DNA from 4 places in the Desulforamulus ruminis DSM 2154 genome. Region 4 is predicted to be linked to each of the others. Evidence: riboswitches for the same ligand, from Rfam matches in the RefSeq annotation. Region 4 holds a riboswitch; each other region holds the start of a gene.
The links. A riboswitch is a leader RNA that binds a small molecule or an ion and turns the genes downstream of it on or off. The one in region 4 is predicted to bind S-adenosylmethionine.
Positions count from the first base shown of each region.

Region 1: another riboswitch for S-adenosylmethionine. It lies ahead of metK (methionine adenosyltransferase); the one in region 4 lies ahead of DESRU_RS07870 (Vitamin B12 dependent methionine synthase activation subunit).
Region 2: another riboswitch for S-adenosylmethionine. It lies ahead of DESRU_RS09300 (homocysteine synthase); the one in region 4 lies ahead of DESRU_RS07870 (Vitamin B12 dependent methionine synthase activation subunit).
Region 3: another riboswitch for S-adenosylmethionine. It lies ahead of DESRU_RS00885 (homocysteine biosynthesis protein); the one in region 4 lies ahead of DESRU_RS07870 (Vitamin B12 dependent methionine synthase activation subunit).

Region 1 is NC_015589.1:3,689,982-3,697,180, reverse strand. It holds gene DESRU_RS18355 (S8 family serine peptidase) at 1-1,391, shown strand, start outside; gene murJ (murein biosynthesis integral membrane protein MurJ) at 1,596-3,167, shown strand; gene DESRU_RS18345 (YlmC/YmxH family sporulation protein) at 3,134-3,487, shown strand; SAM riboswitch class I at 3,555-3,654, shown strand; gene metK (methionine adenosyltransferase) at 3,757-4,950, shown strand; gene DESRU_RS18335 (helix-turn-helix domain-containing protein) at 4,999-5,490, opposite strand; gene DESRU_RS18330 (ATP-binding protein) at 5,639-6,403, shown strand; gene DESRU_RS18325 (glycosyltransferase family 2 protein) at 6,544-7,005, shown strand; gene DESRU_RS18320 (GGDEF domain-containing protein) at 7,039-7,199, shown strand, end outside.
Region 2 is NC_015589.1:1,843,863-1,851,061, forward strand. It holds gene DESRU_RS09290 (aminotransferase class I/II-fold pyridoxal phosphate-dependent enzyme) at 1-653, opposite strand, end outside; gene DESRU_RS09295 (YifB family Mg chelatase-like AAA ATPase) at 835-2,394, shown strand; SAM riboswitch class I at 2,519-2,626, shown strand; gene DESRU_RS09300 (homocysteine synthase) at 2,696-3,979, shown strand; gene metA (homoserine O-acetyltransferase MetA) at 4,008-4,925, shown strand; gene DESRU_RS21615 (DUF169 domain-containing protein) at 5,183-5,563, opposite strand; gene DESRU_RS21620 (DUF169 domain-containing protein) at 5,545-5,997, opposite strand; gene DESRU_RS09315 (CBS domain-containing protein) at 6,324-6,770, shown strand; gene DESRU_RS09320 (hypothetical protein) at 6,786-7,142, opposite strand.
Region 3 is NC_015589.1:161,301-168,499, reverse strand. It holds gene DESRU_RS00890 (NIL domain-containing protein) at 1-259, opposite strand, end outside; gene DESRU_RS00885 (homocysteine biosynthesis protein) at 280-1,479, opposite strand; SAM riboswitch class I at 1,568-1,680, opposite strand; gene DESRU_RS00880 (hypothetical protein) at 1,777-1,989, opposite strand; gene DESRU_RS00870 (ribose-phosphate diphosphokinase) at 2,825-3,772, opposite strand; gene glmU (bifunctional UDP-N-acetylglucosamine diphosphorylase/glucosamine-1-phosphate N-acetyltransferase GlmU) at 3,888-5,252, opposite strand; gene spoVG (septation regulator SpoVG) at 5,525-5,779, opposite strand; gene ilvA (threonine ammonia-lyase) at 5,895-7,109, opposite strand; gene DESRU_RS00850 (NTP transferase domain-containing protein) at 7,142-7,199, opposite strand, start outside.
Region 4 is NC_015589.1:1,564,213-1,571,411, reverse strand. It holds gene DESRU_RS07875 (homocysteine S-methyltransferase family protein) at 1-1,143, opposite strand, end outside; gene DESRU_RS07870 (Vitamin B12 dependent methionine synthase activation subunit) at 1,133-1,828, opposite strand; SAM riboswitch class I at 1,941-2,050, opposite strand; gene DESRU_RS07865 (BaiN/RdsA family NAD(P)/FAD-dependent oxidoreductase) at 2,063-3,376, opposite strand; gene ychF (redox-regulated ATPase YchF) at 3,497-4,597, opposite strand; gene rbr (rubrerythrin) at 4,715-5,248, opposite strand; gene DESRU_RS07850 (hypothetical protein) at 5,445-5,630, shown strand; gene DESRU_RS07845 (arsenate reductase family protein) at 5,705-6,070, opposite strand; gene DESRU_RS07840 (GNAT family N-acetyltransferase) at 6,096-6,866, opposite strand; gene DESRU_RS07835 (Fur family transcriptional regulator) at 7,051-7,199, opposite strand, start outside.

The sequences.
Region 1 (7,199 bases), 1.8 Mb from region 4:
CCCTTTATAACACCATTCACAGCAAGCTCCAGGCCAAGGAAGGTTCCAACCAACTGGTTATTGAGGATGGAACACGCTGGTCCCTGGCGGAGGAAGCTAAAATTTTTGTTGGCGATAACGAGCTTCAATGGAGCGAACTGCCCCTGGAAGCGGAGATTGAACTGACGGTGAATCCCGGGGATGATAAAGTTTGGCGGGTGGAAGTGAAAAACCTGCCGGATAACTCCCCTTACTATTCCTTACCCCTTTCGGAAAAGGATATAACTATAGCCATACAAAACTCCAGGAGCAGCGGCAAGGTGGTTCTATCAGCGGCGGATCCGGAAGATACATCAAAACCGGTGACCTTGGCCTTTGCCGCCGGGTTGGCCTCAAAGCTTGTCAGCAACGGGTTGCCGGTAGAACTGAGACTGCCGGGATTAAGTATTGAGATTCCCGTCGGTGAATTTGGCCGGATAGGCAAATCTGAAGAGGGGGCACAACTGCAGCTACGGGTTGCCTGGCAGACAGTGGGTGAACAATCTCTGCCTGCCGCAGACCCGTTTATGTACCTGCGTCCGGTAGGAAAGCTGGTGGAGATCCGGCCTACTCTGGTATGGCCGGACGGCAGTCAACTGGCAATTAGTTCTTCCAATTCCTTCCTTAAGGTAACCATTACTTCTCCTCTGGGATCCACTGCCGGGTTAAACCTGCAGCGTTTAGGGACCTATCGATATAGTGAATTATCCCAGGTGTGGGGGCTGGTAAACATTGATTACAATCCGGATACAGGCAGGTCCACTTTCTATACCAACCGGTTCGGAAAATTTGGCATTTTGGAGGCTAGCCGAACCTTTGAAGACATTACAGACCATTGGGCCAGGACGGATATAGAGATTATGGCGGCCCGCCAGATTGTAAGGGGTATGGCCCCGCAGACCTTTGCTCCGGATCTTACCGTAACCAGGGGACAATTTACAGCCATGCTGGTTCGGACTCTAGGCCTTTCTGAAGAATCCGTCTCCCCTGCCGAGTTCTCAGATTTACCCGGGGATTACTGGTGCGCCGGGGCTGTGGGCACCGCAGTAAAAATGGGCCTGGTTTCCGGTTACGGCGACGGAACCTTTGGTGCCAATGATCCCATTACCCGGGAACAAATGGCGGCTATGCTGGTCCGGGCCATGCGTTATGGTACGGAGAAAAACCTCAATGAAAGCGCACTGAATCCCATCCATTTTACCGATGAGGAAAACATCTCCTCCTGGGCTAGGTCCTCAGTGGCTATTGTGGCGCAGGAGGGCCTTATGAAAGGCAGGGAAGCCGGAGGCTTTGCTCCTCAGGAATTTACCACCCGGGCCGAGGCTGCTGTTGTGATGGTGCGGCTGCTGAGCTATCGGGGGAATAACTGGTAGCTGTCGGTTGTCAGAAACAACCATTAAGAATCAATATTTACTTAGAGAAGGGTTTTCACCGGTTGAAAGCCCTTCTTAATTTTTATTATTAAGCGATACTGAAGGATATAGGCGAAAAGAGTCGAATATACTACCTTTGTTGTGATGAGTTTATCAGTACTAACCATAAAACCGATAGCTGAAAGCCAATAGGAGGTCCTTTGATTGTCCACTGGAAGAATTATTGCCAGGGCGGCCCTGGTTGTGGCCGTAATTAATCTCTTATCCCGTATTTTGGGTTTTGTCCGGGAACAGGCCATTGCCTATATGTTTGGAGCTACCAGCACCACCGATGCCTATGTGGTGGCCTTTAACATTCCTTACACCGTTTTTGCTATTATCATTGGTGCTTTGGCGGTGGTGGTGATCCCCGTTTTCAATGAATATGTGGCCAAAGGCCAGAAGGAAGAGGCCTGGCGGTTGTTTAATACCGTGATCACCCTGGTGGTTCTAATCTTTGCAGCATTCACTGCGGTCGGAATTTTTGCGGCCCCACTGCTGGTCAAGCTGACAGCTCCGGGATTAGATCCGGGAACCGCTGCCTTGGCCGCCCGGTTGACGGCCATTATGCTGCCAATCCTGATCTTTTACGGATTGGCCACCGTGTTTCAGGGATTGCTAAATGCCAATCAGGTCTTTGCCATCCCGGCTCTGAGTACCAGTGTTACCAACGTGGTGATCATTGCGTCAGCCCTGACTCTAGGGGGCTGGTACGGCGTAGAAGGTTTGGCTGCCGGAACCGTGGTGGGATTTATTCTCGCCGCCCTGATTCAAGTTCCTAAACTCAAACAGCAGGGCTTCCGGTATAAATTTTCAACGGACTGGCGTCACCCGGGAGTTCGTAAGGTTCTTTACCTGGTGATGCCGGTGGCTATCGGCACTTCCCTGAACCAGATTTACCTGATTATAGACCGTATTTTGGCTTCAGGACTGGCGGCCGGAAGCATCTCCGCCTTGAATTACGCCAACCGGCTGATTTTAATGCCCATTGGTTTTTTTGTGCTGGCGGTGGGCACTGCTTTTTATCCCACCATTACCCGCCTGGCGGCGGAGAAGAAACAGCGGGAGCTGTCTGAAACCGTGGTGGGTGCCTTCCGTCTGGTGACCCTTTTTGCCCTGCCGGCGGGAGTGGGGCTTCTGGTGCTGGCCACTCCCATTATTCAATTGCTTTTTGAACACGGGAAATTTGATGCCCGGGCTACGGAAATGACAGCCATTGCCTTGGTGTTCTACTCCATCGGGCTGGTGGGCCAGGCGGCCAACATCATTCTTACCCGGGGTTTTTACGCACAGCAGGACACTAAGACACCGGTGAAGCTAATGGCCGTTACGGTGGTGGTCAATTTGATCTTCAGCCTGCTGTTGATTGGTCCGCTAAAACACGGCGGATTGGCCTTGGCCAATTCCATTGCTTCCCTCCTGAACACGGTAATGCTTTCCTATTACCTGAATAAGCGGATCCCGGGCATGTGGGAGGCCAAACTCTTTAAATTTCTGGGACAGATTTCTCTGGCCTCCGCCGCCATGGCAGCGGGAGTCTGGGGGATGAATCATCTGGCGGCCGGCCTGCTGGGCGGCCTGGGAACCCTGGGGCTGGCCCTGCAGGTGGCGGCCAGCATCATCGGCGGGGTGGTTATCCTGCTGTTGTCGGTATTCCTGCTGAGAATGGAAGAGGCCAACCTGATGGCCCGCTATGCTGCCAAATGGATGGGACGGCTGCGCCCTTCCAAAAGCTAATTGATTGCGCACCCTTTGCCCGGCAGATGCATAGCATGGGGTTAGGGGAGGTGGCGGCATTGATAAAAGCAACCCAGTTGGAGACCAAGGATATTGTAAACCTGTCGGATGGCGCCAGACTGGGGCCCATCAAGGATTTGCACATTGACCTGGAAACAGGCAGGGTAGTGGCCTTGGTGCTGCAGGCTCCGCGCAAATATTTCGGACTGATGCGCTCCGGCCGGGATCTGGTGATTCCCTGGGATCAGGTGAAAAAATTTGGGCTGGACACCGTGCTGGTGGATTTACAGCCCCTGGACCGGAGTTTTTATCAGGAGTAAGATATTTTTAATTTGACACATTGTACCTGCTTTGCTAAAATAAATCTGGCAAAAATAGATTCTGATGTTCTCATCAAGAGAGGTGGAGGGACTGGCCCGATGAAACCCGGCAACCTCACGTAAGGTGCCAAGTCCTGCGGGGAAGTGTCTTTCCTGACAGATGAGGTTATTGAGGCAGGCTGGGGAAAAGAAAAGACCTCTCCGTAAATGGGGAGGTTTGTTTTTTTAGTGATGAGACAGGGAATATTGAATAATTAGGAGGGAACCCAGTGAGCAGAAAATTATTTACTTCTGAGTCCGTAACCGAAGGTCACCCCGATAAGGTGGCAGACCAGATTTCCGATGCCATATTGGACGCCATTCTGGCCAAAGACCCAATGGCCCGGGTTGCTTGCGAAACCTTTGTAACCACCGGCATGGCCGTGGTAGGCGGCGAAATTTCTTGCAGTTGTTATGTGGATATTCCCAAAGTCGTGCGGGAAACTGTCCGGGGCATTGGATATACCCGGGCCAAGTACGGTTTCGACGGGGATACCATTGCTGTGCTGACCGCCATTGATGAGCAGTCCCCGGATATCGCCATGGGTGTGGACAAGGCGCTGGAAGCCAAAACCGGGGAAATGAACGAGGCAGAGATTGAGGCCATCGGTGCCGGGGATCAGGGTATGATGTTTGGTTATGCCACCGACGAAACCCCGGAATTTATGCCGCTGCCCATCTCCCTGGCCCACCGGATGGCCCGCAGGCTGGCGGAGGTACGTAAAACTGAACTGCTGGACTACCTGAGACCGGACGGCAAAACCCAGGTAACGGTAGAGTATGACGGTAACAAACCTTCCCGGATTGATACGGTGGTGGTTTCCACCCAGCACCACCCGGAAGTTTCCCTGGACAGAATCCGTCAGGATATCATCGAACAGGTGGTGCGCCCGGTGCTGCCCCCAGAACTGGTGGATGCACAAACCCGTTTCTTCATTAACCCCACCGGACGCTTTGTAATTGGCGGACCCCACGGCGATGCGGGACTTACCGGCCGTAAAATCATTGTGGATACCTACGGCGGCAGTGCCCGCCACGGCGGCGGCGCTTTTTCCGGCAAAGACCCCACTAAAGTGGATCGCTCCGCCAGCTATGCCGCCCGCTACGTGGCTAAAAACCTGGTGGCAGCCGGCCTGGCCAGCCGCCTGGAAGTTCAACTGGCCTACGCCATTGGTGTGGCCCGTCCTGTCTCTGTAAGGGTGCAAACCTTTGGCACAGGTAAGGTTAGTGACGATGTTTTGATTGATTTAATCAACCGCCACTTCGACCTGCGTCCGGCTGGCATCATTAAAACATTGGATCTGCGTCAACCCATCTATAAACAAACTGCGGCCTACGGTCACTTTGGACGCAACGACCTGGACCTCCCCTGGGAACGTACCGATAAAGCGGAGATCCTCCGGGCAGAGGCCGGTTTAGAGTAAAAAAGCATAGGTAAAGATGAAAACCAGGTCCTATGGACCTGGTTTATTCTAGGAATCCTTCTTTTTATCCGGTTTCTTGCCCCGGCTTTGCCGGGTGTATTTTTCACCCGGTTCCTGTACGAGCAACGGGTTCTCCAAATATTCCTGGACATAGGTTTGCTTTATCCGCCGGATGGTGTTGCCTAAAGAAATTAACCATTCTCTGATGAGTTCATTGGAATGGCCTTGGATTTTAAGGGATTGGATCAAACGAATCAAACCGTAATTTTCTTGATCCGAAGCAAAGGCCAAAATATCCGGCGGGAGGGAAGGCAGATCCTTCCTTTCAAGAATTAAAGTATCCGTAAGACCCAGCAAATAATCCGTACTGCAATTGAAAAATAGAGCTAATTTTCTTAGCGTATCGGGGTCCGGCTGGCGTTTTTCTGTTTCATAAAGGGCAATGGCTGATTTTCCGATATTGAGTGCATCGGCCAGCCCTTGCTGGGTAAGGCCTCTATCTTCTCTCAGCTCTTTCATTCTGTCTCTAAAAATTCCCACAGGATACACCTCGAATCAATTATATCCTGCGAAATTTTTAGTTCAACAAATTGTTTCATGTTGAAATTAAAACCAAGATTTTTCTTGACAATATTTCAATATGAAATTAAATTAATAGATAAAAGAATAAAGATAAGGGGGTAATGCCGTGATCATTGATGTAGATCATGATCTCAGCTTACTTCAAATGATGGAAAACACAGGCAAGTATGACCCCTTTTTAAAAAAGGATCAGCCGGAACGAATCAATATTATAAGGGAAATTACAGCGGGAATTGCCCATGAAATTCGCAACCCCATGACCACCGTGCGGGGATTGCTGCAACTACTTCAACAAAAAAAGGAATGTTCTTTGTATCAAGACCTGTTCAAGGTGATCATCCAGGAACTGGATAAGACCAACGAGATCATTACTGAACTTTTATTCCTATCCTCGAAAAAAGCGACCAATCTTACCTTCCATAATCTTAACGACGTGATTTTATCCCTGCGGGATGTTCTGTTGGATCGGGCTCGGCAATATAAGATGCAGGTTACCATGGATTTGGCTGACCTGCCGGAATTGCTGCTGAATAGGGAAGAGATCCGGCGTTTAATCTTAAATCTAGCCCAAAATGGTTTGGAAGCCATGCCCACCGGAGGCAACCTGCAGATTAAAACCTTTATGGAGGAGGACAAGGTTGTCTTGACGGTGCAGGATCAGGGGGAGGGAATCGAACCGGAGGCCCTGGAGAAATTAGGAATCCCTTTTTATACCACCAAAGAGGAGGCGGTGGGCTTGGGACTGGCGGTTTGCTATGGTATTGCCGCCCGGCACAACGCCCGGATTGAAGTACATACAGGAAGCCTGGGCAGTACCTTCGCCGTTTATTTTGAAACGGATACCTGCCGCTGCAGCACGCCATTGGCTTAAAACTGGACGGTTCATTATAAACAGACCCTTATCCCTGAAACGGGGTAAGGGTCTGTTTTTTCAGGTCAATATTTCCATTCCTCCGCCGCGCACCCCGGCGGGCCGTTCACACATACTCTGAATTACAGGGGGTGTGCTCAATGGCGATGACCATCGAAAAGCTGATCCTAGTGATTCTTGCCTGTTATGGAATCTATCGGTTGGTCCAGGATGTTGCAGGCTCCATAAGGAGGCAGCCGGGGCCCCCGGTTAGTATGCTGGTGGTATTAAAAAACCGGGCTCAGGATGCGGAATATCTGATGCGCAGAATGGCCTCCTGGAGTAGGCACCAATGGGTTCAATTGGAGATTGTGGTGGTGGATGACGGTTCCCAGGACGATACCCCTTTCATTCTTCAAGGCTTGCAGCAGCAAATGGCCCTGCGGCTGATTACCATAGACCGGGAATCGCCCGGCATGGAGGAAGACCAGGACAGGGCCTTGTTAACGGGTCTGCTGTATTGTCATAACCCCTTGATCTGGCTGGTAGACCTTCGCAAGCTGCCGCAAAGGATGATGGCAGAAAGGATCTTTCGTGTATTTTTTTGCCAGGCCTGGAGGTAAATTGGGTTTATTGTCGAATATGGGAGTCGGGAGGTGAGGGCCATTTCTAGGCAGAGAGGTCTTACTTTACTCTATACCTGGACAATCATTTTATTGGGTTTCGGGTGGCTATGGAAGACCTTTCCCCAGCTCAATTTTGACCACGGCGGCACACTGGCGGCACTGGTTATCCTGGGGATGCTGTCTGAATGGAT
Region 2 (7,199 bases), 280 kb from region 4:
ACACCCAGGGATACGGCGTTTTCATAAAGGTCGCAGGCGGCGGGCAAACGATCTGCCGCATTGTATTCCAGAAAACGGTAGACTTCATCGGAAAATAACACGATGTTCCTGCTTCTGGCCAGTTCAATGAGAACATTCCATTTTTCCACCGAGGGCGTATAACCCGTTGGGTTGTGAGGGGCGTTGATAATAATGGCCCGGGTGTTGGGCCGGAGACTGCCGGATAAAAAATCCAGGTCCAGCTCCCAATTATCTTTCTCCTGCATTTCCCAGCGGGTAACTTCACACCCGATAGAACTGGCCACTTCTATGAGGGACTGATAACAGGGGTACTGGACAATAATATGATCCTTTTTTTCCAGGGCGGCATTCATAAACAGAAAGATGGCTTCCTCCGCCCCGGAAGTGACCAGGACATTTTCTGCGGAAACCTGGGTATAGATATCGGCAATGGTTTGCCGCAATTCCGGGTTTCCCGGCGCCTCGGTATATCCCAGCCATTGATTCTGAAACCTCTCAAAGGCGCTTTCACCTTCCAGGCTTAAAATTTCTTTAATGGTAAAGGACTCACAATCGGAACAACACAAAAGATGAGGGGCATTGAATTCATATTTGGCAAAATACCTTTCCAGCTTAAAATCCGGCAGCTTCAATTCCGTTCCTCCCTTTTTAATATCTTCTCGGGTTTACAATACCCCATTTCGAGACCGGAAGAGTAAATCCTTTTTATCCTGAATTTAGAGATGATTTTTGCGATAAAGTCAGGATTCGACAATATCTCCAAAGGTTTCTAAATCTGCGGGGCGGAATATTCTTAATAGGTTATTAGGATATGTGGTCAAGAATTTGGGGGAGAAGGACTTGCTGGCGATTATTAACAGTGTGGCGCTCCAGGGTCTTAAAGGGCAGAAAATCAAAGTTGAGGTTGATGTGTCGAACGGGCTCCCTGCGTTGGACCTAGTTGGTCTACCGGACAGCGCGGTGAGAGAGGCTAAGGACAGGGTACGAACGGCAATAAAAAATTCCGCTTTGGAATTCCCGGTAAAGCGCATTACCGTCAACCTGGCTCCGGCTGATATTAAAAAAGAGGGCCCTGTTTATGATTTGCCCATTGCCGTCGGTATCCTGGGAGCTACCGGACAAATCCATGAAGCCTTGTATTCCGGCGTGGCCTTTATCGGGGAACTATCCCTGGACGGCTCTGTAAGGAGTATTCACGGCGTGTTGCCGTTGATTTTAGCTGCCAGGAAACTTGGTTTAAAGGGCGTTGTGATCCCCCGGGAAAACGCTCCGGAAGGGGCGCTGGTGGAAGATATGGAGGTGTTTGCCGTTTCTTCCCTGGCTGAACTTGCCTTGGCTTTAAGGGGTGAAGCGGAATTGGAGCCAGTTAAAAAAGAAGCTTATCCATACCGGCAAGAGCAGCCTCAGACAATCGTTGATTTTGCAGATGTTCAGGGGCAACTGACGGCGAAGCGCGCCCTAGAAGTGGCCGCTGCCGGAGGACACAATATTTTGATGATGGGCAGTCCCGGCTCCGGTAAAACCATGCTGGCCCGCAGAATACCAACCATTCTTCCGGATCTGACCTTTGCAGAGGCCATTGAAATCACTCAAATTTACAGTTTGGCCGGACAGTTAACCAATCACCAGCCCATTATCACCAGCAGGCCTTTCCGTTCCCCTCATCATACTTCCTCTGCCGCCAGTCTGGTAGGAGGAGGACGGTTTCCCAGACCCGGTGAAATAAGCCTGGCCCATCATGGGGTGCTGTTTCTGGACGAACTGCCGGAATTCCATAAAGACGCCCTGGAAGCCCTGCGGCAACCTCTGGAGGATGGTTTTATCAGCGTTTCCAGGGTGGCGGCCAGCATTGATTATCCTGCGTCAATCATGCTGGTGGGAGCGGCTAACCCCTGTCCCTGCGGATTTTTGTTGGACCCGGAAAAGGACTGCATCTGCACGCCCTATCAGGTACAGCGCTATATTAACCGCATTTCCGGCCCGCTGCTGGACCGGATTGATATTCACCTGGAAGTACCGAAGGTATCCTACGCAGAACTGACCGATGTTTCACCCGGCGAGCCTTCGGCGGCCATCAAGGCCAGGGTGGAAGAAGCCCGAGGGCGGCAGCGGGAAAGATTCAAGGATTCGGGAATCACCTGTAATGCCTCCATGGGTTCCCGGGAGGTCCGCCGTTACTGCCGTTTGGAGGCTTCAGCCGCCAAACTGCTGCAGGATGCTTTTAAACGCCTGGGACTAAGCGCCCGGGCCCATAACCGCATACTGAAAATAGCCCGAACCATCGCGGACCTGGACAACCAAAAGAACATCTTAACCAACCATCTGGCGGAAGCCATCCAATACCGCGGTCTGGACCGGTTGTTTAGAAACTGAGGGAAGGTTCTGAGAGCACCTTTACCACCAGAAAAAGATTAAATTGGAAGCTGTTTTAAAGAGTTGTAAGAAGTATTCTTGACACATTGTCCTCTGCAAAATATAATTAGAAAAAATAAAAAATCTCTTATCCAGAGCGGTGGAGGGAAAGGCCCTATGAAACCCGGCAACCGGTCGGCTTTAGTCGACAAGGTGCTAATTCCTTCAGGAAGTATTTCCTGGCAGATGGGAGGAAGTGGAACACAGAATGAACAACCCCTTCATCCATTGAAGGGGTTTAATTTTTTAAGGAGGTTACATCATGACAGAGAGAAAACTTGGTTTTGAAACCCTGGCCCTTCATGCCGGGCATCAACCGGATCGTGAAACACTTTCCCGGGCAGTGCCCATCTATCAAACGTCATCTTACGTATTCCGGGATTCCGAACATGCCGCCAATCTTTTCAGCCTTAAGGAAGAGGGTCATATTTACACCCGCATCGACAATCCTACCACCGATGTGCTGGAAAAGCGTCTGGCCGCCCTGGAAGGGGGAGTGGGAGCCCTGGCCATGGCTTCCGGACATGCCGCCATTGTGGCCGCTATTTTGAATATCGCCTCCGCAGGGGATGAAATCGTCTCTTCCACCAACCTTTACGGTGGGACGGTGAATCTATTCACCCATACCTTTGCCAGACTGGGTATCAAGGTAGTCTTTGTAAACCCCGAGGATCCGGAGAATTTCAGAAAGGCTATTACGGAAAAAACCAAAGCCCTCTTTGCGGAAACCATCGGCAATCCCCGGTGCGATGTCCTGGATCTGGAGGCGGTTGGAAAAATAGCCCATCAGGCGGAAATCCCCCTGATTGTTGACAGCACCTTTACCACGCCTTACCTCTGCCGGCCCTTTGATTACGGAGCGGATATTGTGGTTCATTCCACCACCAAATTTATTGGCGGGCATGGCACCAGCATTGGCGGCGTGATCATTGATTCCGGAAAATTTGACTGGAGCCAAAATGATAAGTTTCCCGGATTGAATCAGCCGGACCCCAGCTATCATGATATAACCTATACGAAAGAAATGGGGGCGGCAGCCTATATTGCCAAAGCAAGAACGCAGCTATTAAGAGATCTTGGGGCATGCGTCAGCCCCTTTAACGCGTTCCTGCTGTTGCAGGGCATTGAAACCCTGGCCTTACGGATGGAAAGGCATGTGTCCAATGCCCAAAGGGTGGCGGAGTTTTTACAACAGCACAGCCTGGTTAATTGGGTTTCCTATCCGGGGATAAAAGGCCATCCATCCTACGAGCTGGCTCAGAAATACCTACCTAAAGGAGCCGGGGCGATTTTAACCTTTGGCATTAAAGGGGGGCTTGAAGCCGGCCGGAGATTTATAGACAGTTTACAAATTTTTTCTCACCTGGCCAATGTGGGAGATGCCAAATCTCTGGTGATTCATCCAGCTTCCACAACCCACAGCCAACTGTCCGAGGAGGCCCTGAAGCAGGCGGGGGTTTCACCGGACCTTATCCGTATCTCGGTGGGGCTTGAAAGTATCGGTGATTTGCTGGAGGACCTGGATCAGGCTTTAAAGGCTCAATAGAATTTGACAATAGAGGGGTGGCTGAAGGATGCCCATTAAAATACCGGATCACTTGCCTGCAAGCCAAATTTTAACCAATGAAAATATTTTTGTGATGCATGAGACCAGAGCGGTGCGTCAGGATATACGGCCGCTGAAAATGGCGATCTTAAACTTAATGCCCACCAAGATAACCACCGAAACCCAACTCCTGCGGCTTCTGGGCAACACCCCGCTGCAGGTTGAAGTAGAACTGCTTCATACCGGTTCTCACTGGTCAAAAAATACGCCGGAGGATCATTTGGCGGTATTTTATAAAACCTTTGAGGAAGTAAAAAATCAGAAATTTGACGGTCTGATTATAACCGGCGCGCCGGTGGAGCAACTGGAATTTAACCAGGTTGATTACTGGGAAGAATTACAGGAAATCATGGAATGGTCCAAAGATCATGTCACCTCCACCTTGCATATTTGCTGGGCAGCCCAAGCGGGGCTTTATTACCACTATGGCATACCCAAATATGACCTGCCGGCTAAATTGTTCGGTGTATTCAAGCATTGGATTAATCGGAGCCATATTAAACTGCTCAGGGGTTTTGACGACGAATTTTATGTGCCCCATTCCCGTTATACCGAGGTAAGGCGAAGGGACATTGAAAGAGTGGAAGAACTGGAAATCCTATCAGAGTCGGATGAAGCCGGTGTCTATATCGTGGCTGCCAAGAACCGCCGGATGTTCTTTATTACCGGCCATTCCGAGTATGATCCGCTGACCTTAAAAGGTGAATACGAAAGGGATGTCAAAAAAGGGCTGGATATCCTTGTTCCCCAAAATTATTATCCGGAGGACAATCCGGAAAATGAACCGGTAGTAAAGTGGAGAGGGCATGCCCACTTGTTATTCTCCAACTGGCTTAACTATTATGTATATCAGGAGACCCCTTTTAATCTTACGGAGATAAAATAGGCAAAAGACTTTGCGTAGTGCCTTAAGAACGGCAGATAACCCAGTGAACAACCGGACTAATAAAAAATAGAACACGGATTCAACGGATGATACGGATTTACACGGATTTAAAATTAAAAATCCGTAACAATCCGTGGAAATCCGTAAAATCCGCATTCTATTCTTTTTTTGAAGAAATAAAGAGCTGCGCAATGCAACCATTCTGGTTTTTGCCACAGCCCCTGTTCATAGGTCCTCTACGGAAATCTAAAACCAAACTACTCGGCTTTATAATCTTTAAAACGAATCATCGGACATTTTTTGCAAACATCCACTCCCGGGAAATCTTGACCGCCGGCCCCCAAAAAGGAGCTCCCGCCATATTTAAAGGTTCTTTTAATTAATTGATCCGCTAACTGACTTATCTGCTTGCCAGGAATAAACAGGTTCACCTCGCCTTTTTCGGTTTTACCCGAGGTAAAGCTGCCTGCACACATGGTTTTCATTTCCGGTTTGTTTTCCTGAAAACAACGTACCGAACCGCCGCAGACCACCGAATTGATGGTATGGTTAGAAGTTACCGTGGGCACTTTACAGGCTCCGATATAATCATTAAGGATATGATAAGCCTGGAGTACATTTACCACAAAGAATACCACATCTGATCCACCGGGGTTTTGTATAGAGGCGCCGTCATAACGCCTTTTAACTGGCCAACGGGTAAGGTGGGCCGGGCTTGCATGCATTCCTTGGCCAGATCCCGGTCTGTGGTATATTTAACTTGTTCGTCAACCTCGGCGTCGGAAGCTTCACGGAAGCCAAATACCGTTCTGGCATTACCGCAGAGCAACTTGTCATCGGTAACCTTTACAATATAGTTGTCCATGCGGGAAGCCAGGGCAGCCTGACAAAAGGTCATCTTTGAAGCAGGCACCTTTTCCGGGATAAAAGCGTCAAACTCGTCTTGGTCAAAGAAAAATTTAATGGCCACCGGATTATATTCCAGTTTGTATAAAGCTTGAAAGGCTTTGTGCATATCCTCGTAGCTTAGATGGTTCCTTGTGGCCAGTTCAGCAACATTAATCAGCAGCAATTTTATTCCTCCTAAAGATGATGATAGGGATAAGCTTATGCTAATATGATTATAACAAAAAAGAGGACTTTTTTATGTAAATTTATGATTTAGATTATGGCATCAATGGCTTGGCAATCCGTTGCTGCCGTTTTCCACCAGAAAAGTTTGTTTTACTGATGATATGATCACTGCCAATATAAAAATAGATTTGACAAGGAGTGGGTAAATCCCGTAGTGTATTTAGTATCAACTACACTTTTTACCAGGTGGTATCGGAGAATAGGACGTTAAAATCCGCATAGGATTTAAGCCTGAGATTAAACTATAGTAGAGAGGTGATGGGGATGAAAGTAAAAGAAATCATGAGAAGTGATGTAATCACGGTAACAAAGGACATGACCATTCAGGAAGTTGCTGAAGTTTTAGTCACCCATAATATTTCCGGAGTTCCTGTTGTGGATGAAGCGGGGAGTTTGGTGGGGATGGTAACCGAGGGGGATCTTTTACATAAAGAGAGCAACCCCAGAATTCCCAAGTTTTTTGGATTGTTAGGTGGTCTTATTTATTTCGGCGGTGTTGATCAATACAAGGAAGATTTTAAAAAACTGGCCGCTTTAAAAGCTGCTGAAATAATGACCAGCAAAGTGATTACGGTTTCAGGGGAAGAGGAAGTGGGGCAAGTGGCCACTTTGATGATTGACAATAATATAAAACGCATTCCCGTAGTGGAAAACGGTAAAATGATTGGTATTGTAAGCCGGGCGGATATTGTCAAGACCCTGGCAAAATAGAAGCAGTGTATCTCGTCAGGGGTTAAAGCGCAGTTCTTCCGAACTGTAAGTCACCGCCGGTTGATTGTTTTTGGACGGTATAACAGTATAGCTAAAGGCCGAGGCATCCAGCAATAGTTCCTCATCCAATGCTTTCGTTGTGGGCTGCGGGGAGTTTTCTTCCCGAGGGAGTTCCCCTTGCGTTTCTTGCCGCTGCTCCGGGGCTTCTTTTGGTTGTTCCGGCTGCTTTATTTCCGTTGACTGTTCCTTAGGCAAAGGTTCACTGTTTTTGGTAGGGGAGTTCCCAATGATTTGGTCGGCGATAAAATAACCTCCGGCAAAAGCAAAGCAAAGAAAAACAATCAGTCCGAAAACAACTAAAAATATGCGCATGGTCCACTCCTAAGAATTTTGTAATTTAATAATGTTTTATGTAGAAAATACTCTAAT
Region 3 (7,199 bases), 1.4 Mb from region 4:
CGCACATAGTGCAACGCTCGTTATTGCGCACCACTTCCTGGGTTAAAGGGTGCACAGTAATTCCCTGACTGCGCAGGTATTCAATGCCGTCTTCATACCGCTCTCCTACCAGATCCAAAACCATGGTTCCTTCCAGATGCGGATTAATCTTCGCCTTTATAATGTTAACCACCAAGTCATAATCTTTAACCAAATGGTAAATAATAGGTTGGTCCGAAGTACTGGAACCAAACCGGAGAACAATTTTATGAGGCGCCATAAGCCGTTTGCTCCTTCCCTTTACTTAATCTCCAGGGTTTTTGCCATAATCCCGGCATCGGGTCCGGGAAGCAATTGAACCGGTTCTCCCAGTAAAAAGTCTCCCTTTTGTATCCATTCCTTCAAGGTGCGGGCAATCTCCCTGGCTTTCGGGTAACTGGAAAGGGGCACCGTGGGAATCTCTTGACCTTGTACGGTAATTTTACCGGATTTCAGTTGAGCATAGCTCACCAGCCCAAGGTTGCCGCCAACCCGGTTGGGGTAGTTATCGCTGTAATCCACCACCGGGGCATGCAGTTCTTCATCGGATAAGGCAGCAAAACGAAGAATCTCTTCATTTAAAATGGGGATGGGAATCCCTAAACCAACGGTGAGGGTGGCTCCGTATCCCTGGTAGCTGGTACCTCTAAGCCACTGGGGTTTCATTTGTTTTAAATCTCCCAGTACAGAGAGAGTGCCGCCGGCAGAGCCCACAATATTCCCTTCAGCATCCTTTAACCATCCCGGGAAGTGCTGGGTGCCGTTCCAGACCACATAGCCAATACCGCCCCCCAGGAAGATGCGGGTGCCAATGCCAATGGTGGCAAAGTTAGGATCTTTCATCAAGGGGCTTAATTGTCCGGAAGTGGAATAGGTTGCATTGCCTAGCCGGGGTTTTAACGTACCCATATAAGTATAAATAGTCTTTTCGCTTAAGTTTACCGCGCAGTTATAATTCTGATAGGCGTTGCGCGGGTTAAATAAAATGGCTTCATTCATGTCATCCAAGGTAATGGTTGTTTCAATTTCCTTGCGCGGATAGCAATCGGTACCATAGGACAGCGCCTTCAGCTTTACCGGCTTATGGCTTACCAGATCTTCAATGACATGGCCGCCGCCATAGCGGAACTCTCCGGGAAAGTTATTATTGGCCGGATCATCTTCGGGTATCTCGGTAACGCCAATATAGGCATCCACAGCGGCAATGCCGGTATAGGCCGGAACATTATTGAGGGATACTTTTTGCATTCTCATACGGGGAGAAGAGTGACCAAAGTTTAAAAAAGCACCGGAAGAACACATGGGCCCAAAGGTTCCTGTGGTGACCACATCCACTTCAGCCGCTGTTTTCGCCAGACCCTGTTCCCGGACTTTGCCAATGACTTCCTCCGCGGTTAAAACCACCGCTTTACCTGCCCTGATGCGGGCATTAATTTCCGCATAGGTACGTTCAACACTCATTTTTGTCCTCCTTTCGTGCTCCTTGCCCCACCAATCATGAAAGCCTCTCCTTAACAGAAGAGGCTTCGCTAATCATCGCGTTGCACACCTCTTATCTGCCAGAAGATGATCATCTCCTGCAGGAATTAGCACCTGTCCGGGATATTTCCGGATGGTTGCCGGGTTTCATAGGGCCAGTCCCTCCACCTCTCAGGATAAGAGCACAGATATAAAATTGATGACATTAGTTTACCAATCTACCCGTTAACTGTCAACCATATTAAAAAAATTCATCCGCTAAACTTAAAAAGTAAAATGCTAGGCTGTACTGCTGCGAAACAACATCTCAATGACTCCAGGCCCTTTATCCTTGTGCAGTTCAAAAAATTTGGCCAGGCGGTTTAATTCGTCCGCATCCATAATGATGCGATAACCGGTGGGAAATTTAACCCAAAAAACTTTCCCTTCCTGCATATCGGTAACCTCCAGGCCATTATTTTTTAAATAATTGGCATCTTGACTATCCTTCATCCATTTCCCTCCCGCAATGATCATAAAAATTCAGTTTAAAAATAAGGGGCTTACCATAACTGAACACCAGTATATCTCGGATTCCAGGCACGCCTTGTGGCTCCTTATCTATTTTTACGGGAGCTGAAGCAGGCCTTCTGTGCCGGTAATTATTTACCCTTGAAACCTATGCTTTTCCGGTGGCCTTCCGTCCTAGGCCAAAGCCCGGTTCCTTCTCTAGCAGACCGTCTGGCCGTTCAAGTCGCCTACTCAGAAAAAGGAAAAAATAACAGGGTACTCCTTCGAACCCTGGTCTTTTCCTTTTTAGGTATGTTTGTTGCTCAGTTCATGCACACCCGGAACATTTTCGACCTTGAAAAAATTTCTGGATATGTATAAACAAAATCAAATTCACACACCCTAACTAAAAAAACACTGGGGGTGACCGCCACGAACAACCAGGATGAATCCCGCCCCGATCTCTTGGAAACAGGAGTCAACAGCGGCTCCTATTCACCGGAGGAACCGGAGGGAGAATTAAACGTTGATTTCTACCGGAATTGGTCTATCCATTGGTAATCCCGGCCCCTTATACTTTAAGTTTACTCAATTCTGGTCCGCTGGAACAGCCTTTTGTCACCGGGACCAAAGAAACACGACAATAGTCCCCGTCAACCCAGGACTATTGTCGCACTCAAAATGGATTAACTCCATTATAGCAGTTTTGGGTTTAATTAAAATAATACAAGTTTTACCAGTCCCAAGCCAACATCTCCATTAAAATACCCGTAATTCCGGCAACTCCCGGAAATTACGGGTTATTTTAATGCTCTTAGTAGCAAAAGCCGGGCTTTGCTTATGAAAACAGCTTGCTCACCGACAGGTCCTCGTGAATACGAATAATGGCCTCTCCCAGCAGCGGCGCCACGGAAAGTACTTTTATTTTATCAATCATTTTCTCCGGCGGCAAGGGAATGGTATTGGTAACTACAACCTCTTTAATGACCGATTCTTGCAAACGTTGGATGGCAGGGCCTGATAAAACGGCATGGGTACAGCAAACACGAATTTCCTTGGCCCCCCGTTCCATCAGCGCGGCGGCTCCTTTGGTAATGGTGCCCGCCGTATCGATGATATCGTCAATCATAATGACGGTTTTTCCTTTTATGCTGCCGATAACATTGGTGACCTCCGCCACATTGGGTTCCGGCCGGCGCTTATCGATAATGGCCAGGGGCGCTCCAATCCGTTCCGCCAGATCCCTGGCACGGGTAACCCCGCCGATATCCGGGGAGACCACCACCACATCGTCCTTTAAATTTTGATGAAAATACTCCGCCAGGATGGGAACCCCGGGTAAATGGTCCACCGGAATATCAAAAAAGCCCTGAATCTGTCCTGCGTGAAGATCCATGGTAATCATTCTGCGGCAGCCGCTGGCAATGATAATATTGGCTACCAGCTTTGCGGTAATGGGCGCCCGGGCCCTGGTTTTACGATCCTGGCGGGCGTAACCGTAATAGGGCACCACAGCGGTAATCCGCCGGGCAGAAGCGCGCCGGAGGGCGTCCACCATAATTAAAAGTTCCATCAGATGTTCATTCACCGGAGTGGAGGTCGGTTGAATAATAAAGGCGTCTGCTCCCCTTACGCTTTCCTCCACTTCCGCCCGAATTTCACCGTCACTGAATCTGGACACTTTCGAGGCACCCATGGCCACCCCAAGATATTGGCATATTTCCCGGGCCAAATCGGGATTGGCATTCCCTGCAAAAATTTTTAATCTCTTGCTTCCGGAAGACATCAATTTACCCCCAAACTTTAATTAGCTTTCAGCTTTGGGCTGTCAGCCTTCTGTTCTCTCCGTTTAATTAAAGCTCACCGCTGCCTGTCCAATGGCAGATATTGCCGGTTCCCTGTTAGGAACGCCTTTTCTTTGCCCAGTCCGCCACATTGGTTTGCCGTTCCCGGGCTACCCCCAAGGCATCCGCAGGCACATCTTTGGTAAGCGTTGAACCTGCTGCCACCACCGCGTTTTTCCCTACTTTGATGGGAGCGACCAAATTGGTATTACTGCCAATGAAGACCCCGTCTTCAAGGATGGTTTGATATTTATTTTTACCATCATAGTTACAGGTAATGGTTCCCGCTCCCACATTGACTTTTTCGCCAATGACGGCATCTCCCACATAACTTAAATGAGGGATCTTACTTTCATTGCCAATGGTGGATTTTTTAATTTCTACAAAATCACCCACTTTAGCCCTTTCGCCAATCTTTGTGTCTGGGCGAATATAGGCGTAGGGACCCACCACCGTGGAACTGCCAATTTGGCTCCCGGCCAACACCGAGTATTGGATCTCAACCCCGTTGCCGATGACGCAGTCGGTAATGTGACTGCCCGGGCCAATGGTACAGCCGCTGCCAATCACGGTATTTCCCTGCAGGAAGGTAAAGGGCAACAGTACACAGTCCCGGCCCACCCGAACCCCCGCATCAACATAGGTATTGCCGGGGTCGATAATGGTGACACCTTCCGCCATCAGCCCTTCCAGCACCCGACGGCGGAGAATTCCTTCCGCCCTGGACAACTGGATGCGGTCATTAATCCCCAGAATTTCACGGTTATCCTTTAAAGACACCGCTTTAACCGGCAGTGTCTGGCGGACAAAGATTTCAATAATATCCGTCAGGTAATATTCCCCCTGAGCATTGGCGGGGGATATTTCTTTTAGTGCTTGAAACAGACCGGAGACTTGGAAACAATAAACTCCGGTGTTAATTTCCTTTACCTTTAGCTCCTCGGGAGTTGCGTCCTTTTGCTCAACAATCCGGCACACATTGCTGTCGGGAGTCCGGATCACCCGGCCATATCCGGTGGGGTCCTCCATCTCGGCAGTCAGCAGTGTTGCCGCAGCCCCGGTTTCCTGATGGGCTTGCGCCAGTCTGGCCAGAGTATCCGCCCGCAATAGGGGCGTATCTCCACAAACCACCAGAAGATTACCGGAGAAATCCGCCAATTCTCCTTCCGCCTGCAGTAAGGCATGGGCTGTACCCAGTTGTTCTTCTTGCAGCACCACCCTGGCCCGGTTCCCTACAAAGTCTGCAACCTGTTTAAAGCCAAAACCGGCCACAACCACCGTTCGAGTCACTCCGGCTTGAGCAACCGCTCCCAACACCTGACCCAGCATGGGTTGTCCGCAAATAGGATGCAATACTTTGGGTAAATCGGATTTCATCCGTGTCCCTTTACCTGCCGCCAGGACCACCGCAGCAAGCTCCATCCGGCCCCCTCCTTATCACTAGAGTATATCCATGTTGTAGGATGAAAGATCTGAAACGGAAGACCTCCTCCTTCCACAGGGTTTTAAGGAAGCTCCCTTTTCTTACTAAATATAGCATATCCTCGAAGGGGAAAAGTCTTTCCACCAAGCTTAATTTTTCCACGGAAAAAGATCATTTCCTCTTTGTTCGACAAAATTAGTAAAAACAAAGAAAATTCCGACATAAAAAGGGAGCATTCGCTCCCTCATTTTCTCTATTGGATTGACTTAACTTAAATCGCTTCTTGGTAAGCTTGCAGGACTGCGCTTTGGATAATTTCTCTGGCAGAAGAAGTAATGGGATGGGCAATGTCTCGGAACTCACCATCGGGGGTTTTTCTACTGGGCATAGCCACAAAAAGTCCGTTCTGACCTTCAACCACTTTTACGTCATGGATTACAAAGGCATCATCCAGGGTGACAGATACAATGGCTTTCATCTTTCCTTCCTGGAGCACTTTTCGTACCCTAACATCAGTTACGTGCAAATCTTCACCACCTTCCGCTGTTACCAAATTATGTTAGCCTAGATATTCTTCAGCGAAAGGCAAATTCCTTCTTATTTCAAAACTTTCTTTTAATTTATTCAAAAAAAATTTACTACTATTTCAAGATATCCGCCACATAACCTATCTGGTGCATTTCTTCGACAATTTGTTCAATATGTTGAGAATTTCTCGTTTCCAAAGCAATTTCTACTTCTGCCTGTTTTAAGGGAACGTTGGGTTTGATCCGGTCATGGGCAATGGAGATCACGTTGGCCCCGGAAGCAGCCACCGTTGAAAGAAGTTTTTGCAACGCCCCCGGCCGGTCGGATATCATAGTACGCAGGCGCAGATAACGACCGGCTTTCACCAGCCCCCGCTCAATGATGATTGATATCACATTCACATCAATATTCCCACCACTTAAAATAACCGCAACCTTTTTTCCCATTAAGTCACATTTTTTATGGATTAAAGCCGCCATACCAACCGCCCCGGCACCCTCCACCATCAGTTTAGAACGCTCCAGCAGCATCAGGATAGACCAGGCAATCTCCTCATCATCCACGGCAATAATTTGGTCCACATATTTTTGTACCATGGCAAAGGTAAGGTCTCCGGGACGCCGTACCGCGATCCCGTCCGCAATGGTCTGAGCCGAATTTAATTCCTGAATTTTCCCCGCCCGGCAGGCCTCCAGCATGCTGGGAGCACCGGCAGCCTGGACCCCGATGATTTGCACTCCCGGCCTTTGCTCTTTAATGGCGCAGGCTACACCGGAGATCAGTCCTCCGCCCCCAATGGGCACCACAACCGCATCCACATCCGGCAGGTCTTGCAAAAGCTCCAGCCCAATGGTACCCTGCCCGGCGATGACCAGAGGGTCATTAAAGGCATGAACAAAGATTGCTCCGGTTTTTTCCCGAATTTCCTGGGCTGCGGCAAAGGCTTCATCATAAACCTGGCCCCGCAGTACAACTTCGGCTCCGTAGGCCCGGGTGGCTTCGATTTTGGTAATGGGCGCTCCTTCCGGCATGACAATGGTGGAGGAAAGGCCTGCCCTGGAAGAGGCAAAGGCTACTCCCTGGGCATGATTTCCTGCCGAGGCAGCCACCACGCCGCCGGGGGATCTCCCCAGAGTGGCAATTTTATTGTAAGCCCCCCGCAGTTTAAAGGAACCGGTTTTTTGCAGGTTCTCCAATTTGCAAAAAACCTTGCAGCAACTTACTTCGCTGAAGGTTTCAGAGGGCTCCAGGGGCGTATGTCTGCTGACTCCCTGCAATCTTCTGCGGGCATGCAAAATATCTTGTAAGGTTACCGGGATTTGGGCCACGTCTAACTGCTCCTTTGATGATTCAGAAAGTTTCAAGTGGATTTACAAACATCCCCCGGGGCGCTCTGTGGCAGTTCACCATCCAGTATC
Region 4 (7,199 bases):
CACCGCATGAATGGCCCTTTCCATGGCCGCAATGGGGTCTACCCCTCCGACACCCACGTTAACATCCAGTATTTCCGCCCCGGCCTCCACCTGGGCCAAGGCATCACGGCGGGTGATTTCTGTTTTACCTTCCTTAATTTCAGCCTGCAGGGCCTTTTTGCCGGTGGGATTCAGGCGTTCACCAATGGCCACCGGCATTCCGGCCGGGTGAATGGCAACGGTTTTAACCCTGCTGGCAACCCGCAGCCCAAAGGATTTATTCCTTGTTTTAATCTCTAAATCCTTTACCGCCTGGCTAATAGCCTTGATATGCTCCGGCGTGGTTCCGCAGCAGCCCCCCAGCAGAGAGGCCCCGTAATCCACAAAACGAGCCGCATAATCGGCCAGCACTTCCGGCGTCTCCCGAAATACCGTGCGCCCTTCCACAATTTCGGGCATACCGGCATTGGGAGAAATCAAGACCGGTAAATTGGTGCTCCGGGTTAACTGCCGGACCACTCCCTCCAACTGCCTTGGACCTACGGAGCAATTCACCCCCACCGCCGCCACACCCAGCCTTTCCGCCACCACCGCAGCGGTTTCCGGGTCTGTGCCGGTAAAGGTACGGCCGCTCTCATCAAAGGTAAAACTGGCCACCACCGGGACAGAGCCCGCATCGGCGGCAGCAATCAGGGCCGCCCGCATTTCCCCTATATCCCCAAAGGTTTCAAAAAGAATTAAATCCACTTCGGCTTCCACTAAAGCCCGGCACTGAACCAAAAACTGCTGATAAGCCTCATCAAAGCTCAAGGTGCCCAGGGGCTGCAAAAATTTTCCCAGAGGCCCCACCGAACCGGCCACCATGGCTCCGAAGGGTTTGGCGGCCTCCCTGGCCAGCCGGCCAGCGGCCAGGTTAAATTCCCGGACCCGGTCCGGCATATCATATTCCTCAAGCTTTAAAGGAATGGCCCCGAAGGTATTGGTGGTTATAATATCGGCCCCGGCCCGGAGATAAAGACCGTGAACCTCTTTTATCACCTCCGGGTGGCTGACGTTCCATTCCTCCGGACACCAGCCTGCAGGAAGCCCCCTTTCCTGCAGCAGGGTGCCCATGGCGCCGTCCACAATCAATATTTCCCGTTGCACTCTATCTTTAAAGGACAATCTGATTCTCTCCTTCCATGCTGCTTTGACGATATTGACAATTCCTCTTTGGGCAAGCCGCACATTTTGAGGCAAGCTTGTATTCTATGGCACTCCAACCCACCAGAAAAACCAGCGATTTAACGGGAGTCATCTGAAAGTGATCATTGCAGGTGATGCCCAGCCGTTCCCCCTTGGCCAGACTCAATAGGGCGGGCAGATCCTGTAAGGAAAAACCACGGCAGCCGGGCAAAAATCTGGGCGTGGGATGTAAGCCTTGCAATCTTTGTTGACGGGCAATCAGGTTTACCGTATAGTTGGCCGCCTCTTCCACCGCCACCGTCCCCACCGCATCCAGGATGAAAGCCGCGGTCATTTCGCCGGCATGCATAAACCGCTCTCCCTGCCTGCTGATCTCCTCCCCGGCCGTAACGGCAATAACGCTGATCTGTCGGCAATGAACCAGTTCATTGCTTGGGGCGGCAAGGTGGAACACCCGTTCATTCACCCGGAGAATATTTTCCTCCAGCCAAAAATGATGCATGGAAAAAAAGGCTGCGGCATGGAGCAGAGACTGCCCCAGGTTTAGCAGCGGTTTAATTTTTTCCAGGTTCTGAGCAGACAGTTCCTCGGCGGCAGGCTGACCCATCATCCGGAGCACCTGCTGATATTTAACTCTTACCGGTATTTGCGAAAGCAGCATCATCCGCCTCCATACATAAAAAAATGGGGCTTCTTGTTATCATAAGCATTTTATTGTAAAAATAACACCCCGGACGGATGAGTCCGGGGCGTAATAATTACGTCCTTCAGGCCGAGACTCATCTCTCAGGACCGCGCAGTCCTGCAGGAGTTGGCACCGCCGCCAGAATGATTGGCCGGTTGCCGGGCTTCATAGGGCCAGTCCCTCCACCACTCTTGATAAGATTCACTATTTATATTAATCGTAATTTACACCAACCGAGTCTACTTCGTCAAGAGTTTCTCTTAAAGCTGTGGCCGCTGCTTCACCGGCCACATATCCGGTACTGAAAGCCACCTGCATGTTAAACCCGCCGGTATGCGCATCCACGTCTAAAATTTCCCCGGCAAAATAAAGTTTTTTTATCTTTGTGGATTCCATGGTGCGGGGATTGATCTCTTTAATGCTGACGCCGCCGCCGGTCACGGTGGCTTCTTCCAGGGGCCTCGTGCCGGTAACCTGCAGGGGCAGCCCTTTCATTAGGGAAATCAAAGTATTCCAGCGGGCCTTTATCACTTCGCCGGCCGGTGTTTCCGGAGCCACTTCTGCCAGGTCTAATAAAACTTTAACCAAACGTTCGGGCAATAAGGAGCTTATCAGATTTTTCACGGATTTTTTAGCAGCCGCCGAAATACATTGCTGTAGATCCTCCTCCAGATTCCGGGCGGTTCGCTCTGAAAATAAGTCCAGTTTGCCCTGTAAAACAGCCGCCGGGTCCCTCTGTTTTTCCAGAGCAACAACCCGGCCAACCCGCAGGGCGCCGGGTCCGGAAAGGCCCCAGTGGGTAAAGATGACATCTCCGGATTCCGCGGCCAGTCGCTTCCCTTTACCATTATAAAGGGTTAGATTCACATTCTCCAACGAGAGCCCCTGTACCGCTCTCCCTTTAATCCACCCATCAGAACAGGTTATGGCTACCGCGGCGGGAAAAAGAGCGGTTATGCGGTGTCCCGCCTCTTCAGCCAGCCGATGTCCTTCTCCGGTGCTGCCGGTATGAGCATAGGAGAGACCCCCGGTGGCCACAATGACCCCACCGGCTGTAAACACTTCCTCACCGGCGGCCACTCCTTGGCAGCGATGATTTTCAACCACCAGACCCTTGGCGCCGGTTTCCAAACGAACCCGCACACCAAGCTGGCGAAGGTATCTTTCCAGCGCACCCACCACATCCCCGGAACGGTTGTTTACAGGAAAAATCCGGCCATGATCCTCCACTTTGGTTTTAATCCCAAGCTTGCCGAAGAAAGCCCTTACCTGCTGGCCGGAAAACCGGTGCAGGCTGCTGTAAACGAATCTCCCGTTACCGGGAATATTATCTACCATTTCCGGTATATCGGCGGCATTGGTCAGATTGCAGCGTCCGCCACCGGTAATTAACATTTTTTTGCCCAACTGCCGGTTTTTCTCCAGCAGCAGGACTGCCGCCCCGCATTCCGCCGCCCTGGCGGCAGCCATCATGCCCGCCGGACCTCCGCCTACCACCACAACATCATAATCCTTACGCAAATACACCGTCTCCCGATTTCTTTAATCAATGATTGTTGAATATAGCTTAACACCATCGATCCTTCCATATAACCCATTCTAGGACCAATGGTATAAAAACGGCCCGGACGCGGGCCGGGCCTGTATTTAGACGTTAAATCTGAAATTAATGATATCTCCGTCCTGGACGAGATAATCCTTCCCTTCCAACCGGAACATGCCCTTTTCCCGGGCCTTGGCCATGGAACCGGCCGAGGTCAAATCGTCAAAGGCAACCACTTCAGCCCGGATAAATCCTCTCTCGATATCCGAGTGGATTTTCCCGGCGGCTTTTTTAGCATCGGTTTGACGTTTAATGGTCCAGGCCCGTACCTCGTCTTCCCCGGCAGTCAGAAAGGAAATGAGCCCCAAATAATCGTAAACAGCCCGGGCCAAACGATCAATACCAGGCTCACTGATGCCCAGGTCTTCCATAAACAATTGCTTGTCTTCCTCCGGCAGTTGGTTAATCTCCATTTCCATCCGGCCGCAGACGGGCAGAACGGCAATCCCTTTCTGAGCCGCGTATTTTTCAACTTCCGCCTGGCCCGGGTAGCTTCCGGCACGGAATTGATCCTCATCAATATTAATCACCAGCATCATGGGTTTTTCCGTAAGGAAGGCATAATTTCTCAGGGTCAATTTTTCTTCCTCACTGAGGTTCAACTGGCTGATGGGAGATTCTTCTTCCAGGGCAGCCAGACATTTTTTCAATACTTCCAACTCAAAGGCATTTTCTTTGGTAATTTTTTTACCGGACTGAATGCGGGCAATGCGCTTCTCCACCAGGTCCATATCGGCCAGGAGGATTTCCACGGCAATGGTTTCAATATCCCGCAAGGGGTTAATTTCTTCTTCCACATGGGGTACGTCCCCGTTGTTAAAAGCCCGGACCACGTGCACAAGCAAATCTGCATTGCGAATGGCATTTAAAAACTGATTTCCAACGCCTTTGCCCTCGCTGGCCCCCCGGACCAGTCCGGGTACTTCGCTGAATTGAATTTGAGCATAGGTGGTTTTTCGGGGCTTGTACATTTCAACCAAATAATCAATGCGTTTATCCGGCACCCGGGCGGAGGCGGTAATAGTCTCGGTTTTTCCGCTTAAGAAATTAGAGGTCTCCTGATTGGAGTTGGTAAGCAAATTAAAGAGGGTGGTTTTCCCCACCATGGGTAATCCAATGATTCCGCTGGTCAGGTTCGTTGACATTTAAACGTATCACTCCTGTAAATTTCATAACACCACAAAAGGATTTTACCACATAGGCCTCCGGTTTTCCACTGTGCCATAATAAAAGGCCGGGAAGGATTTCCCGGCCTTGCTGGATTAATAATTCTCGCAAAGCAATTCGTAGTGGGCCTGGGGATGAGCACAGGCGGGACAAAGTTCCGGAGCTTCCTTGCCCGTATGCACATACCCGCAGTTACGGCATTTCCATTTTACTTCTTGATCCCGCTTAAAGACTTTCCCTTCCTCCAGGTTTTTCAACAGAGCCAGATAACGTTTTTCATGCTCCTCTTCCACTTCGCCGATTTCCCGGAACACATCGGCAATTTCATTAAAACCTTCTTCCCGGGCAATCTTTTCAAAATCCTTATACATGCTGGTATACTCATAATTCTCGCCGGCAGCGGCCTCCCGAAGATGAGTCTTGGTATCGGTAATCCCCTTCAGGAATTTAAATAATCTTTTGGCGTGTTCCTTTTCGTTATCGGCGGTTTCCAAAAAGATGGCGGCAATTTGCTCATAGCCTTCTTTTTTAGCTGCACTGGCCCAATAGGTATATTTGTTCCGGGCCTCACTTTCGCCGGAAAAAGCTGCCTTTAAATTTGCTTCAGTTTTGCTTCCTTTTAATTCCATTTTTCAAATCCTCCTTTTAGTTATATAGATTCTCTAATAAAACTTCAGAGATATTTTTCAATTCGCTGCCTTAGGCTTTATTCCTTTCATTTTATTTTATTTTAAGCCTAAGTTCATCTTTTTGTCATAGCTTGCCCGGTATGAAAAGTTTCTTAAGGATCATAATAAAATAAACTCTTACAAAAGGGGTGTTGATATGACAGTACGCGAAGGAATGGTTCCCACCATACTAGGTGCCGCCGTTACAACCGCCGGTTTGGCTATCCGTGCTGCAAACCCCGTTTTGGGCTGGGGTATCGCTGGATTTGGCTTAGCTCATGTTTTGCTGGGCGCCATTGATCTGGTGGAACATAATACCCTGAGATTCCAAGAAGAGTTCTAACCCAACAGGAATAAGAACGATTTCTGTTCGTCAAAAACCGGCCTGGAGTCGGTTTTTGATGTTCAGGCCAAATTCTAGCTCTGGCCGCCGAAGACCTCCTGCCATTCCTTTTCCTTAAATCCCACCAATACTCTCTGACCGTCGGTTATAATGGGCCGTTTAATCAACATCCCGTTGGAAGCTAGTAATTCATAAAGTTCTTCGTCGGTTAAAAGAGGAATTTTATCTTTTAAACCCAGTTCTTTATATTTGATCCCGCTGCTATTAAAAAACCTTTTTAAAGGCAAGCCGCTTTTTTGATGCAGTTCTCTAACTTCATCCCTGCTCGGCGCCTCATGGACAATATGCCTGGTCTTAAAGGGAATATTCCTTTGTTTAAGCCAATCCTTGGCCTTTTTCACCGTGCTTCACCCGGGATAATCAAATAAGACCCATTCCATCATGGCAACTCCTCTTTAAATATTTTTATTTAACTACTAATAGGTTATCCATTATTTTCATAAATTTATCCTTGCTAAGAATTTCATGGGTTATAAAAAACCCTTTATAATAAATGCTGTAGGTAGTATAGGGTGAAGGGCAATTTTGCGCTTCTTCCCGGGAAATGATTCTTTTCTTTCCTACAGTTAAATTGTACTCTTTTGCCGCCTCCTCCACTTCCTGCACATAGGACTCTGTAAAGGGACACTGATTGGTATAAAGAATGGACAAATCCTCCTTCCCTTCAATCCTTAACTTTTGGGCATTTTCCTTAAATCGGGGCAGCGGCGCATCCTTAAATCTTTTTACCATTAATTCAAAAAAGGGCGGGGCGGTATCACATACTACAAATCCTTTTTTTAATAAAAACTTTTTATCCGCTAGATAGGGCTTTTTATTTTTGCTGGATAAAATAACGATGCCATTTTTATCTTTAGCATCCTTTATACATTCCTCCAGCAGCCGACTCCCCAACCCCATGCCCTTAAACCGGCCCGCTACCCAAAGACAGTTGATAAACATGTAATCTGGGGCAGTAATAGGGCTCCAGGCGAATTCCGCAGGAATATACTCAATAAATACCTTCCCCCGCACATTGGCTTTTATAAACTTTAATCCTTCAGCAAAGCGGCTTTTTAACCATTCCTTTTTCAGGCTGATCCCTTTTTCACTTTTTTTATCGGCCAAAGCACAGCAAATATGTTCTCTTGCAATATTTTCCTGGTTCAGAGTAATCAGTTCAATGGTTTCCTGCATATCTCCTCCGCGCTCTCTTTTGTAAGGCACCGTAAGCATATTGCTAGTATTACGGCTATTATAACCTAATCACAGTAACCCTAAAATTCCTAAACTCTTAGTCATTATACAATTAAAATATGACAACAGAATGTCATATTTCCAAAGAATCTATTTAAAACATAAAATAAAAAGGAACCGTTGTTTACACGGTCCCTTGATGGCTTCCCTTTTCCGGTCTGCACTTCCGGCAAAATCCAAAGACATTCAGCTGAAGGGTCTCCACCTTAAATTTGTATCTCATGTTCAACTCGGGTTCCAGGCCCTTCAATAAGTCTCTGCTGAATTCAACCA